DNA from 2 places in the Synechococcus sp. L2F genome. Region 2 is predicted to be linked to the other one. Evidence: riboswitches for the same ligand, from Rfam matches in the RefSeq annotation. Region 2 holds a riboswitch; the other holds the start of a gene.
The links. Region 2 has a riboswitch for cobalamin ahead of KBZ19_RS01930 (HupE/UreJ family protein). Riboswitches for the same ligand answer to the same signal wherever they lie in the genome.

Region 1: linked by a shared signal. The riboswitch ahead of KBZ19_RS10250 (HupE/UreJ family protein) and the one ahead of KBZ19_RS01930 (HupE/UreJ family protein) in region 2 are both predicted to bind cobalamin.

The regions. Positions count from the first base shown of each region.
Region 1 is NZ_JAGQBP010000003.1:225,879-232,965, forward strand. Features, by position in the region: gene glmU (bifunctional UDP-N-acetylglucosamine diphosphorylase/glucosamine-1-phosphate N-acetyltransferase GlmU) at 1-1,353, opposite strand, end outside; gene murF (UDP-N-acetylmuramoyl-tripeptide--D-alanyl-D-alanine ligase) at 1-10, shown strand, start outside; gene aroA (3-phosphoshikimate 1-carboxyvinyltransferase) at 1,415-2,752, opposite strand; gene upp (uracil phosphoribosyltransferase) at 2,852-3,520, opposite strand; gene KBZ19_RS10245 (pentapeptide repeat-containing protein) at 3,572-4,102, shown strand; cobalamin riboswitch at 4,096-4,252, shown strand; gene KBZ19_RS10250 (HupE/UreJ family protein) at 4,343-4,948, shown strand; gene cobW (cobalamin biosynthesis protein CobW) at 4,950-6,119, shown strand; gene KBZ19_RS10260 (hypothetical protein) at 6,261-6,632, opposite strand; gene purS (phosphoribosylformylglycinamidine synthase subunit PurS) at 6,727-6,999, shown strand; gene purQ (phosphoribosylformylglycinamidine synthase subunit PurQ) at 6,996-7,087, shown strand, end outside.
Region 2 is NZ_JAGQBP010000001.1:397,153-404,239, reverse strand. Features, by position in the region: gene KBZ19_RS01950 (iron uptake porin) at 1-738, shown strand, start outside; gene KBZ19_RS01945 (chaperone modulator CbpM) at 844-1,152, opposite strand; gene KBZ19_RS01940 (DnaJ C-terminal domain-containing protein) at 1,145-2,143, opposite strand; gene KBZ19_RS01935 (GTP-binding protein) at 2,461-3,690, shown strand; cobalamin riboswitch at 3,771-3,953, shown strand; gene KBZ19_RS01930 (HupE/UreJ family protein) at 3,980-4,603, shown strand; gene KBZ19_RS01925 (hypothetical protein) at 4,681-4,824, shown strand; gene KBZ19_RS01920 (extracellular solute-binding protein) at 5,140-6,192, shown strand; gene KBZ19_RS01915 (iron ABC transporter permease) at 6,255-7,087, shown strand, end outside.

The sequences.
Region 1 (7,087 bases), on a different contig from region 2:
GCCGGCCTGAGGCCCCGGCCAGTTCTCGCGCACCAGCTGGCGGGCCCGGCCCAGAGCCAGGGAGCCGGCGGGAACATCGCGGGTAAGGGTGGAGCCGGCCCCCACGGTGACGCCCTCACCCAGGCGGATCGGGGCCACCAATACGGAATTGGCACCGGTTTTGCTGCCGGCGCCGATCACGGTGCGGTGCTTGCGCACGCCGTCGTAGTTGGCGGTGATCGTGCCGGCTCCCACATTCACGTTCTCGCCCAGCTCCGCATCGCCGATGTAGCTGAGGTGGTTCACCTTGCAGCCGGCGCCCAGCCTGCTCTGCTTGATCTCCACGAAGTTCCCCACCCGGCAGCCCGCCGCCAACTCGGTACCGGGCCGCAGCTGGGCGTAGGGCCCGATGGCGCAGCCATCAGCGATGCTGGCCTCGCGTACCACCGAAAGCAGCACCTCCACTCCGTTGCCGAGTGTGGCGTTCTCCAGCAGGGAGCCTGGCCCGATCCGGCAGCCATCGCCGATCCGGCAGGCGCCGCGCAAGTGGGTCTGTGGCTCCACCACCACGTCGCGCCCGAAGCGGGTGGCGTCGCTGAGCGTGCAGCTGGCCGGATCGATGAAGGTGACACCCTCCACCATCCAGTGCCGCCGCAGCCGCTCCTGCAGCACCTGCTCGCACTGGGCCAGCTGCAGGCGGTCGTTGATGCCGTTGGTCTCGGCGCTGTCCTCCACCTCCAGGTGCTGGGCGGAGCCGAGCAGGGCCACGGTGTCGGTCAGGTAGAGCTCGCCCTGGTCGTTGTCGCTGGAGAGCTGGGGCAGCACCGCCGCCAGGCGGCTCCAGTCAAAGCAGTAGATGCCGGCGTTCACGAGCGGGTTGTCCCGCTGGGCGGCATTGCAGTCGCGGTGTTCCACGATCGCGCTCACCTGTGCATCCTCGTCCGCGAACACCCGGCCGTAGCCGCTCGGATCCTCCAGCCGGGCTGTCAGCAGGGTCACGGCGGCGCCACCGCGCCGGTGGCTGTCGAGCAGCTGGCGCAGCGTTTGCGGACGCAGCAGCGGCACATCTCCATTGAGCACCAGCAGATCACCCGTGAACCCCTGCAGCGGCTCCAGCAGCTGCTGCACGGCATGGCCGGTGCCGTTCTGCGGCTGCTGCAGCACGAACTCCAGCCCGTGGTGGGCCGCCAGCGACGCCTCCACCCGCTCGGCCTGGTGCCCCACGATCAGCAGGCGCCGATCGGGTTCGAGGCTGTCGCAGCAGCGGAGCACCCGCTCCACCAGCGTGGCACCGGCCAGCGGCTGCAGCACCTTGGGCAGGTCGCTGCGCATGCGGGTTCCCTTCCCGGCGGCCAGAACGGCAACGGCAAGCATGCGGGGGGCGGCAATTGGCGGGAATCTATCCGGCGCCCCGCTGCCCTTTCGCCGGTGGGCTTCAGGCCTGCAGACGTGCCAGATCGTCCCAGAAGCCGGGGTACGACACCGCCGCTGCTTCGCTGCGGTGCAGCCGCGTGGGACCGATGGCCACCTGGGCCGCCACCGCCAGGCTCATCGCCACCCGGTGGTCGGTTTCGCTGTCCACCTCGGCGCCGTGCAGCTCCACCCCTCCGGTGATGTCGAGCCCGTCGGGGTGCTCCACCAGCCGTGCCCCCATCGCGCCCAGCTGGCGGCACATCACGGCGAGCCGATCGGTTTCCTTGACGCGCAGCTCAGCTGCTTCGCGGATCCGGCTGGTGCCCTCGGCCCGGCAGGCGGCCACCACCAGCACGGGGATTTCATCCACCAGGCGCGGAATCAGCTCGCCGCCGATGTCAAAGGCCTGCAACGGCCCATAGCGCACCCGCAGATCCCCCACCGGCTCGCCCGCCACCAGGCGCTGCTCCAGCCTCTCGATGCGGGCGCCCATGGCTTCGAGCACCTCCAGCACCCCGGTGCGGGTGGGGTTGAGGCCCACGTTGCGCACGGTCAGGTCGGCGCCTGGGGTGATCGCCCCGGCCACCAGCCAGAAGGCCGCCGAGCTGATGTCGCCCGGCACTTCCACCGGCTGCCCCACCAGCTCCCGGCCCGGCGTCAGCCGCACGTGCCGGCCGGAGTCGCCGCCGATCTCGATGTCGGCGCCGAAGCCACGCAGCATCCGCTCGCTGTGATCGCGGGAGCGGGCCGGTTCGATCACGCTGGTGGGACCGGTGGCGGTGAGACCCGCCAGCAGGATCGCCGACTTCACCTGGGCCGAGGCGATCGGGGTGCCCAGCACGGCCCCATGCAGCGCGCTTCCCTGGATCGAGAGCGGCGCCAGCTTGCCGCCGGCGCGGCCGCGGATCTGGGCGCCCATGGCGGCCAGCGGTTCGGCCACCCTTCCCATCGGCCGCTGGCGCAGGGACGCATCGCCGTTCAGCACGAAGTGGCAGCCGCTGCGTCCCGCCAGCAGCCCCATGATCAGCCGCATGGTGGTGCCGGAATTGCCGCAATCCAGCACGTCGTCGGGTTCCCGCAGGCCTTCGAGGCCCACCCCCTGCACGATCACCGGCTGCCCTGCTGCGATCGGGCTGATGGTCACCCCCATGGCGCGCAGGCAGGCGGCGGTGCTGAGCGGATCCTCCGCAGGCAGCAAGCCATCGATGCGGGTTTCGCCGGTGGCGATTGCCCCGAACAGCAGCGCGCGGTGGGAGATCGACTTATCGCCCGGCACCTGCACGGTGCCGCTCAACGAACGCGAACCTTCCTGCCCGAGGGCACGGGCCGGGGGCGGTGAAGCGGCGACAGCCAGTCCCATGCCAGGGGAGCAATGGCCCGTGAGCCTAGGTCTGGGCCTGGGCGCCACGGTCTGGCCGAGCACGACAGAGGAGGGCTGGAGCCGCGCCTGCTGCAGGCATCAGGGAATGGCCGCCGCCGGGGTGCCGAACAAACGATCACCGGCATCGCCGAGGCCCGGGACGATGCGGAAGTCGGCATCCAGGTCAGCGTCGATGCAGGCGGTGTAGAGGGTGAGGTGGGGGAAGCGCTGCCCCAGGGTGTTGAGCCCGGGCCGGGCCGCCAGGGCCGTGATCACCCGCAGCCGGTCACCGCTCACCCCTTTGCTCTCGAGCCGTTCCAGCACCTGCACCAGGCTGCCGGCGGTGGCCACCATCGGATCGAACACCAGCACCCCCACCTGGGGGCCGATTGTTTCGGGCAGCGCGTCGTAGTACCAGGAGGCCCTGGCATCAGCTTCATTGCGGCGCAGGCCCACGTGGGCGACCCGGGCCGTGGGCAGCACGGCCTGGGCCCCCTGCCACAGCCCCAGGCCCGCCCGCAGGATCGGCACCGCCAGCAGGGGCACGCTGCCGTCCACCACGCTGCCTTCGGTGCTGGCCAGCGGTGTCTGCACCGTCACCCGCTGATGGGGCAGCCAGTCGCGCACGGCTTCATAGGTGAGCCAGCGGCCCAGCTCGGCCATGGCGGTGCCGAACAGAGAGGGGGGCGTGTCCTGGTCACGCAGCAGGGTCAACCAGTGACCGATCAGGGGATGGGGCGGCACCACCACCCGCAGGGACATGCTCATGTCGATCGCGCCGCGGCCGTGGCTGCCATAACTTGAGGGCCCACGGTACGTGTGTTCTTGCCCCCCTTCACTCGCCCCGGTTGGCTCAGCTCCCTGCTTGCCCTGCTGGTGGTCACGGTCGCCTGGCTGGGTCTGGTGGGCCCCCTGGCGCCGGCCCTGGCGATCACGGCACCGGAGCTGCGCGGCCAGCGGGCGCTGAAGGATCTGCAGCCCGCTATGCATGGCCGCAACCTGCAGCAGCAGGAGTTTCTGAAGGCGTCGATGCAGGGCTTCGACCTCAGTGACACCAACCTGCGCGGTGCCGTGTTCAATTCCAGCGATCTGCAGGGCAGCAATCTCAGCGGCGCCGACCTCGAAGACGCCGTCGCCTTCGCCACCCGCTTCGACAACGCCGACCTCAGCGGTGCGGTGCTCCGCAACGCCATGCTCATGCAGAGCCGCTTCACCGGGGCCACGATCGAGGGGGCCGATTTCAGCGACGCCGTGCTCGACCTGACCCAGCAGAAAGCCCTCTGCGCCAGGGCCGCAGGCGTCAATCCCCGCACCGGCGTCAGCACGGTTGAAAGCCTCGGCTGCCGGTAGATTGGCTCGCCGGTTCCAGGGGATCCATCCCTTGGAGGCAAGGGGGAAAGTCCGGTGCGATTCCGGCGCTGTCCCGCAACTGTGAAGCCTGTTCCGCGAGTCCTCGTGGCAGGGCCAGTCAGAACACCCGCCGGCGTTTCAACCCATCCAGTTCCGGCGAGGACCGGTCGAGCCATGTTTCTTCAACCCCGGGCTGCTGGCCCAGGCCGTCGTGCGGCCCAGCCAGCCAGCCCTCTGCTGTTGTCTGGCGCCCTGCAGCTCGCGCCACTCCTGGTCGTCCCGCTGCTGCTCGTGCCACTGCTGGCCACCCCCGCAGCTGCCCACCACCTGATGGAAACCTTCGCCCTGAAGGAGGGCCCGCTGGCGGGTCTGCTCAGCGGCATCGGTCATCCGCTGCTGGGTCCGGATCACCTGCTGTTTCTGCTGGCGCTCGGCCTGGTGGGCCTGGTGCAGCGCCTGCGCTGGGTGCTTGCTCTGCTGGCCGTGGGTCTTACGGCCACCGGCCTTGGCCTGCTGCTGCCCGCCCTGCCTGGCGCCGAAGCGCTGGTGGCGCTGTCGCTGGTGGTGGTGGGGCTGGTGGTGATCCAGCGGCTGCCTGTCTGGACCCTGCTGCCCGCTTTCGCCCTGCACGGCTATGTGCTCAGTGATGCCGTGAGCGGCTGGCAGCCCGCCTCCGTGGTTTGGTATCTGCTGGGCCTGCTGATCAGCCAGGGCGCCCTGCTGTGGCTGGCGCTCACGTTGGTGCAGCGCTGGCGCGCGGGCCTCGCTCCGGCGCGGTTGATGCTGGCGGCCGGCGTGCTGATCGGCGTCGGCTCCACGTTCGCCTGGTCCGCGTTGGTGCCCTGAGATGACAGCCTCCATGCAACGGCGTCTGCCCGTCACCGTGGTGACCGGCTTCCTCGGCGCGGGCAAAACCACCTTGCTGCGCCATCTGCTCACCACCAGCGGCCTGCGCCTGGCGGTGCTCGTGAATGAATTCGGCGAAGTGGGCATCGACGGTGACCTGCTGCGCAGCTGCGGCTTCTGCCCGGAGGAGGAGCTCGATGGCCGGCTGGTGGAGCTCGCCAATGGCTGCCTCTGCTGCACCGTCCAGGACGATTTTCTGCCGACGATGCAGAAGCTGCTGGCGTCCGCCGACCGCCTCGACGGCATCGTGGTGGAAACCAGCGGCCTGGCGCTGCCCGAGCCCCTGGTGCAGGCCTTCCAGTGGCCTGACATCCGCACCCGCACCCGCGTCAACGGCGTGGTGACGGTGGTGGATGGTGAAGCGCTGGCCGGCGGCAGTGTGGTGGCCGACCCCGCCGCGCTTGAGCGGCAGCGGGCCGCCGACCCCAGCCTTGATCACCTCTCCGACCTGGAGGAGCTGTTCGAGGACCAGTTGCGGGCGGCCGATCTGGTGCTGGTGAGCCGCGGCGACCGCCTCACGCCTGCAGAGCTGGACCGGGTGCGCGGGCGCCTTCAGGCCTCCTGCCGCCCCGGCGCCCAGGTGTTGCCAATGCAGCGCGGTCAGGTGCCGCCCGAGCTGCTGCTGGGCCTGGAGCGCCCAGCCGTCGCGCCGGCTCCTGGCCCCCATGGCGAGGCCTCCCACGACCACGATCACGATCACGATCATCACAACCACGAGCACCACGACCACACCCACGTGCCCATGCAATCGGTGGCGATTCAGCTCGCTGGCTCCTTCGATCGTGAGGCCCTTGAAGCCACGCTCCTGGAGCAGATCCAGCACCAGGCCCTGCTGCGCCTCAAGGGCTGGCTGATTCAGCCCGGCAAACGACGGCCTCTGCAGATCCAGGCGGTTGGCCCGCGGCTCGATTGCTGGTACGAGGACCACGACGCACAGAGGGCAGCCCCCGCAGGCCCGATAGCCCCCGCACCCAGGGAGATTGGCTCCCCTGGCAGCCCCCACGAGGGTCGGCTTGAGCTGGTGGCGCTCGGGCTGCGTGTCGAGCGCAGCTTGCTGCTGCAGGCGATCGAAGGCACCCGACGCAGGCAGGTCAGCGCCAGCCGGGTCTGAGCAGGCTCGCAGCCAAGCTCAGGCGGCCTGCCTGCGATCCATTTGATGGCGGCTTGTCTGTGATCCATTCACAGCCTTCCCAGGTGTGCCATCCACTTCCAGCTGACCAAATCTTCCAGCCGACCAAATCCGATGGTCGGTTCAGTCCAGGGGGATGTCCCCCTGGGCACAGATGCCGTCCCAGCAGAGGGCCTGATCCTCGCTCCAGCGGGCCTTCACCGTCTCCCAGCTGCCGGCTGGTCGCTGCATCTCCACCACGCCCTTGCCGTCGTGGCGGAAGCTCAGCTGTGTGTTGTCGAAGCGCAACCTCCAGCGCTCACCCACCGCTTCCACCGTCATCACGCAGGGAAGCCAGGGGCCATCGGCCAGCCGGCAGCGCAGGGGCACCCGCTGCACCTGTGCCAGGGCCGGAGCAAGCAGAGCGGTGCCTGCCATCGCGATCAACACCGCCACCATCCCCGCCCGGGCCAGCCGGGCTCCCAGGCAGGGTTGGCTGGCGCCTGTCGCTTGCATTGCTTCCCACGCCCACCTCTGTTTTGACCATGCTTCGGCGCTGGTCCCGAGGGGGAGGCAAGCTGCCAAGATTTAACAAACGACATCCCTGCCGGTGCCCCGCTTTCAAGCCCGTGTGCTGGTCTCCCTGAGACCATCGGTTCTCGATCCGGCAGGAGAAGCCACCAGAGCCGCCGCCCAGCGGCTCGGCGTCGATGGCATCACGCGTCTGCGCATTGGCAAGGCGATGGAGGTGGAACTCGATGCGCCGGATCTCGACGCCGCGCGCAGCACGATCGAGCGGCTCAGCGATCGCCTGCTGGCCAATCCGGTGATCGAGAACTGGTGCCTCGAGCAGCTCAAGCCCGTGGAGGGCGCCGGGTCATGACGATCGGAGTGGTGGTGTTTCCCGGTTCGAACTGCGATCGGGATGTGCGCTGGGCGGCGGAAGGATGCCTCGGCATTCCCACCCGCTT
Region 2 (7,087 bases):
CCCAGCGACACGATCCTGAACGCGCTCACCCTCAACGGTGCACCGGCGGCTTACAACAAGAACCTCGGCCCCGGCGCCGGCCTCTGGTGGCAGAACGGTGGCTTCAGTGTGAGCGCCAACTACGTGGCCGCCAACGGCAACGGCGGCAATCCGAGCGAGGGCGGCATCGGTACCAGCGCCAGCGCCGGTACCGGCACCGTGCAGATCGGTTATGCGCAGGAGCAATGGGCCGTGGCTGCGATCTACAGCTACATCCAGTCAGGGGTGGGGGTGCCCGGCACCACGCCCATCACCGCCCTCGCCTTCGAGAACCCCAGCAGCAGCACCAATGCCATCGGCCTCAGTGGCTACTGGCAGCCGTCCAGCTCCGGCTGGGCGCCATCGATCAGTGCCGGCTGGGGCATCAACTCCACGTCGTACGACGGCCAGGAGGTGGATGGCGATGTGCGCACCAGTCAGTCGTGGATGGTGGGGCTGGAGTGGAGCGATGTGTTCGTGAAGGGGAATGCCCTCGGCATGGCCGTGGGCCAGCCGGTCTTCGCCACGGCCCTTGAAGGCAGCGACTCCCCCAACGACGGCAATGTCGTGTGGGAGTGGTGGTACAAGTTCCAGGTGAGCGACAACATCTCCGTGACGCCCGCCCTCTTCTATCTCAGCCGGCCCCTGGGCCAGGACACTCCCTCCGGCGAGACCTTCAACCAACTGGGTGGCCTGGTGAAAACCACCTTCCGGTTCTGATCCGGGGGTTTGGAGGCTGTGGGCTGACTCTGTGTTCAGGATGGCCGTCCTGGTCTGATGCACTGGCTAGCGAGGGGGCCATGGAGTGGCTGCAGCGGCCCCATCTCAGCGCGGCAGCTGGCACTCCAGTTCCCGCAGCCGCGCTTCCAGTGCCTCGATGCGTTCGAGGTAGGTGAGGGCCAGGGCCATGCCGGGCACGTTGAGGCCGAAGTCGTCGCGCAGGCGGGCGGCGCGGCGGGCCAGCGTGAGGGTGCGGGCATGGAAGCACCAGGAGGTGCCCGTGCCGGTGAGCTGGAACACACCGAACTGGACCAGTTCGCTCACCTCTTCATGGGCCAGGCCGGAGGCCGCCAGCAACTCCTCGAGTGCCACCGGGCTGTCGTCGTCGGCGGGAATCAGCGGATCGTCAGCCATGGGTGGCGGCTCCTTCGAACGATGGACGGGGGTTGAATGCGGAGGCTTCGGCCAGCTCGCGGTAGAGCTCCCGTTCGCGATCGCCGATCTGCTCCGGCATCACGATCTGGATCACACCGTAAAGATCGCCGGCGCCCTCCTTGCGCCGTGGCAGACCCTTGCCCGCCAGCCGCAGCTTCTGGCCGTTGCGCATGCCCGGCCGCACGGTCACCCGCGCTGTGCCAGCGAGCGTGGGCAGCTCGATCTCAGCGCCCAGTGCTGCCTCCCAGGGGGCGATCGGCAGCTCCAGGTAGAGGTCGTGGCCCACGGGGCGAAACCGGGGGTGTGGCTTGAGCCGGATCTCCAGGAACAGATCACCGGCCGGGCCGCCGCCGAGGCCGGGGCCCCCACGGCCCGGCACCCGCAGCCGCTCGCCATCGGCCACACCGCGCGGCACCCGGATCGCGCCGGAGCGGGGTTCCCGCGCCATGCCGCCGTCGGCGCGGCGGCTGGGAACGCTGAGCGTGAACGCCACCTCGGTGCCCTGGGCCGCCTGCTCCAGCGTCAGTTCCGTGGTCACCTCCAGGTCCTGGCCGCGGACCGGGAAGCCGCCAGCCTGTTGGCCGAAACCGCCGGAGCTACCGAAACCGCCACCAAACCCACCGGCGCCGCCAGAAACGCCAAAGCCCATCTGCTCGAACAGATCGGCCAGATCCACGTCCTGACCGGCCGGCTGGCCGCCCTCCCGCCGGAAGCGGCTCTCCCAGTCGGGCGGTGGGCTGAAGTCTTCCCCGCTGCCATGGCGGCCCAGGTCGTCGTAGGCCTGGCGCTTCTCGGGATCGGAAAGTGTCTGGTAGGCCTCGCTGATCTCCTTGAAGCGCTCCTCGGCACCGGGCTCCTTGGCCACGTCCGGGTGGGTGCGGCGGGCCAGCCTCCGGTAGGCCTTCTTGATCGCGTCGCCATCGGCGTCGCGCTCCAGCTCCAGGGCGGCGTAGTAGTCCTTGAACTTCATCGTCGCCGGGCCTCCGAACAGAGCTGCGCCTGGAGGGTGGCCGCCTGTGGGGGCGGCCCGCACGGGGCTCCTCCCAACCCTGCCACGCCCAGTCGTGATCGCGCCGCGTCAGGCGTAGAAGCGGCAGCTTCCTGGCCGCGCCCTGGCCGCTTGCCAGCCTGCAACCGGCCGCATCAGCGAGCCAGCTCGCAGAGGCCAGGCGCCAGACTGGTGGGATCAGCTCCGCCCTGGCCGCCATCGCCATGACCAGCACCGCCAGTGATCTCCACGCCACCAATCTCCGCGCCGACGGCCCTGCGACGGTGCCCATCCCCGCCATGGCGGAGGCCGGCATCACCAGCCTGCCGGTGACGATCCTCACCGGCTTTCTCGGCGCCGGCAAAACCACCCTGCTGAATCACATCCTCAGCAACCAGGACGGCATCAAGACCGCCGTCCTGGTGAATGAGTTCGGTGAGATCGGCATCGACAACGACCTGATCATCGCCACCGGCGACGACATGGTGGAGCTGAGCAACGGTTGCATCTGCTGCTCGATCAACGGCGAACTGCTGGAGGCGGTGGAGCGCATCCTCGATCGCCCCGATCCGGTCGACTACCTGGTGGTGGAAACCACCGGCCTCGCCGATCCGCTGCCGGTGGCGATGACCTTCCTCGGCAGCGAGCTGCGCGACACCACCCGGCTCGATTCGATCATCACCTTGATCGATGCGGAGAACTTTGACGACTCCACCATGGCGAGCGAGGTGGGGCGCGCCCAGGTGATTTATGGCGACATCCTGCTGCTCAACAAGACCGATCTGGTGGCGGAGGAGCGGCTGGTGGAGGTGGAATCACGCCTGCGCGAGCTGAAGAAGGACGCGCGCATCCTGCGCTCGGTCAGCGGGCAGGTGCCGCTGCCGTTGCTGCTGAGCGTGGGGCTGTTCGAGTCCGATCGGGTGGTGGCGGACCAGGCCGGCGAGGCCAAGGCGCACAGCCACGACCACGGCCATGACCACGATCACGATCACGAACACGGCCACAGCCATGCCCACAGCGCCGGCGCGGCCGAGGGTGCCGCCGCAACCCACGCCACTGCCGCTGACCACACCGCTGACCACAGCGCCTGCGACCACGACCATGGCCAGTGCGTCCACGACCACGACCACGTCCACGACCACAGCAGCCATGGCCATGACCACAGCCACGATCACGATCACGCCCATGGCGACGGTGTCCATGCCGCCGACCATCTGGCGATCGAAGGCTTCACCTCGCTCTCCTTCGCTGCCGAGGGGCCTTTCTCGTTGCGCAAGTTCCAGAACTTCCTCGACAACCAGATGCCGGCCGGGGTGTTTCGGGCCAAGGGAATCCTCTGGTTCAGCGAAAGCGAGCGGCGCCATGTGTTCCACCTGGCGGGCAAGCGCTTCTCGATCGACGACACCGACTGGAAAGGACCGCGCAAGAACCAGCTGGTGCTGATCGGCAAGGAGCTCGATCACGACAAGCTGCGCCGTCAGCTGCGGGCCTGCGTCGCCAGCGGTGCGGCCGGCAAGGGCTTTTCCTGACGCTCTTCGCCAGACAGCCCTTCAACCTGAGGCCCCGCATCCAAAGGTTGCCGTTGAACTCCCGGGCGGCGGGACTGGCTTCATACTGACCCCGCAGTGGTTTGCCGGTGCGCACCCCGGTGAGGCAACGAGGAAAGTCCGGTGCCAGCATCACCCTTGTCCGAAGGCGTGGTGGTCACTCCGGCGCTGTCCCGCAGCTGTGATGGGCCCCATCAACAGGTGGGCCCTCAGCCAGAACGCTCGCCCCTGCTCCTCCCCCTTCAATCCCCGGCGCGGACCGGAGTTCACCATGCCCTTCGCTTCCCTCAAGTCCTCGTCAGGCCGAGATCTGGTGCTGGCCGGCTGCGCCGGTCTTGGCCTCAGCCTGCTGGGCACCCTGCCCGCCTCCGCCCACGGCCTGGCCGGAGCCGGCCTGGCGGGTGGCTTCAGCCATCCCCTCACCGGCCTCGACCACCTCTTCCTGCTGGTGGGCGTGGGTGCGGCCTCGTCGTTCGTGAGTGCCCAGCTCCTGCTGTTCGCCCTGGCCGGTGCCGTGATCGGGGCGTTCTTCGGTGTCAGCGGCGGCGGCCTGCCCGTGGCTGAGCTGCTGGCGGCACTGGCGGTTTCGGGTCTGGGTGTGCTGATCCTGATGAGCCGCCGCTCTGGCCACCCTCCTTCCATTCCTGCGGCCGGCACCGTGGTGATGGTGGCGGTGGCGATCCACGCCATGCTGCACGGCCATGAAGCCAGCGGTGCCAGCAGCTGGTGGGCTGGAGCCCTGCTGGCCTCCGGCCTCACCGTGGGGGTCACGTTCCTGTTGCTGCGCCGGCTTGGCACCGCCTGGACCGTGCGTCTTGCCGTTCTGCTCACCGTGGTGGGTGCGCTGCTGGCCCTGGGGCCGATCGGTCTGCTCGCCGGCGCCGGCGCCCCCTGAGCTGAGCACCAATCGCAGTCATCGACACAGTCAGCCCTCAGGTTCTGGCTAACGTTGCTGGATACCGGTTGGGTGCCATGGTCGAACTTCTGCTTTTCACCGGCGTCATCGCCCTGTTCGGCCTGGCCTTCTGGCTCACCACCGACTCCGATGACGACAATTCCGGCGGCGGTCTGATGCAGCCGGCTCTCGTTCCAGTCCGGGTCCGCCCCAGCCGCTGAACGCTTCCCTCTATCTCGCCATCAGCGATCGTCAGCCCTGCTGATGGTCGCTTTTTCTTTGGGTTGCCTTGCCTGCGGGGAATCTTTCTGGCTTGCCATTCCACAGGGCAGAGCCCGCTTCTCATGCCCCAGCCACGACAGACAAGCGGCCTGAGCGGTTCTCGTTCCTGGTTGTTTCCCCCATCCACTGATCCAACCGTCTTTCTTCGGGTCACATTTGTTACTTCCGGTCGCACCCTTTCGACGTGGGTAGCTAAACCCTGATTCCTACGCTCCAGATGTTGCATTCGCGCCATCGGGCGCTCCATCTCCTGGATGAAACGGATCTCTTCCGCCACCGTGAGGCTGGCTGCTGCCGGTCTCACGGTTGTTTCGATCGCCACCGCCGTTGGTGCCGGCCTGGCGCAACAGGCGCCCAACCGCAAACCCGTTGAAATCGGGGTGTACTCGGGCCGCCACTACAACACGGACAAAGAGCTCTACCGCCAGTTCACCGCCCGCACAGGCATCAAGGTGAACGTGCTGGAAGCCAAGGACGACGCCATCATCGAGCGCCTCAAGAGTGAAGGTCGCAACAGCCCGGCCGATGTGCTCGTGCTGGTGGATGCCGCCCGCCTCGACACCGCCACCGACCAGGGCCTGTTCCAGCCCAGCCGCTCCGCAGCCCTGCAGCGCGATGTGCCCGCCAACCTGCGCGACTCCCAGGGGCGCTGGTACGGCCTCACCCGCCGGGTGCGCGCGGTGGTGGTCAACCCGAAGCTGGTGAATCCCAACACGATTCGCACCTACGCCGATCTGGCCAAGCCGGCCCTCAAGGGCAAGCTCTGCCTGCGCGACCGCAAGAGCCCCTACAACCAGTCGTTGGTGGCCAGCCAGATGATCCTGCGCGGCGACGCGACCGCAGGCAACTGGGTGCGCGGCATGGTGGCCAACGTGAAGCAGCCGTTTTTCACCTCGGACACCCCCCTGGCCCGTGCCGTCGCCCGGGGTGAGTGCGCGGTTGGCGTCGTCAACTCGTACTACGTGGCCCGCATGCTTTCGGGCGAAGGTGGCGCCGAGGATAAGCGCCTGGCTGAGCAGCTCCGGGTGGTCTACGTGAATCCCTCCCACGTCAACATCAGTGGTGCCGGCGTCACGCGCCATGCCAAGAATCCCCAGGCTGCGCTCAGGCTGATCGAGTTTCTGGCCTCCCCCACCGGTGGCCGCGGCTACGCCGAAGCCAACAACGAGTACCCGCTCAAGGGCGTGGGTGACAATCCCATCCTCAAGCGCTTCGGTACCTTCAGGGCGGATGGCGTCTCGGTCGAGCAGATCGGAGCACGGAGCAGGGCCGCTACCCGGATGATGGAAACCAACGGCTGGAAGTAGGACACCGAATGGCGGCACTGGCAACAGCCGAACGCGCACCAGCTGTCAAGGGCGCACCGCCGATGCGGCGCGCCTCCCTCACGGCAGCGGTTGTGCTGGTCTCAGCCCTGGCCCTGTTGCCGGTGCTGGTGCTGGTGGGCTATGCCCTGCTGGCCCCCGGCTCCAGCACCCTCCAGCTGGGTGCCGAGGGCGTTGAGCAGGTGGTCAACACTGTGGGGCTTGTGATCGGTGTCGGCATGATCGGCGCCCTGGTGGGCACGGCCAACGGCTGGCTCACGGCCTGTTGCCTCTTCCCCGGCCGGCGCTGGCTGCGCCTGGCGCAGGTGCTTCCTCTGGCGGCCCCTGCGTTTGTGCTGGCTGCCGTGCTCGTCGATCTCGGCAGCCGCTGGGGCTTCCGCTTTCACGGCATCGGCTGGGCGGTGCTGCTGCTCAGCCTCACCACTTACACCTATGTGTTCCTGCTCTCCACCGAGAGCTTCTCGATGAGCGGCCACCGCCAGCTGGAGGCCTGCCGCAGCCTGGGAGTTGGTCCGTGGGGCAGCTTTCGGCGGGTGGCGCTGCCACTGGCCCTGCCCTCGATCGGTGCCGGCGTTGCCCTCAGCGGCATGGAGGTGGTGAATGAACTGGGCGCGGTCGAACTGCTCGGCGTGCCCACCCTGTCGCGCGGGATCCTGCAGCGCTGGCAGGGTGAAGGGGATCTGCAGGGAGCCGTGGGGCTGGCCCTGATCGCCCTGGTGATGGTGAGTCTGCTGGTGGGAGCCGAACGCTGGTTACGCCAGCGCAGCCGCCGCTGGAACATGGGCCATGACGGCACCAGCTCACTGCAGTGGCACCTGAGCGGTTGGCGGTCCTGTGCGGCCCAGTTGCTCACCCTGGTCCCGCCGCTGATCAGCCT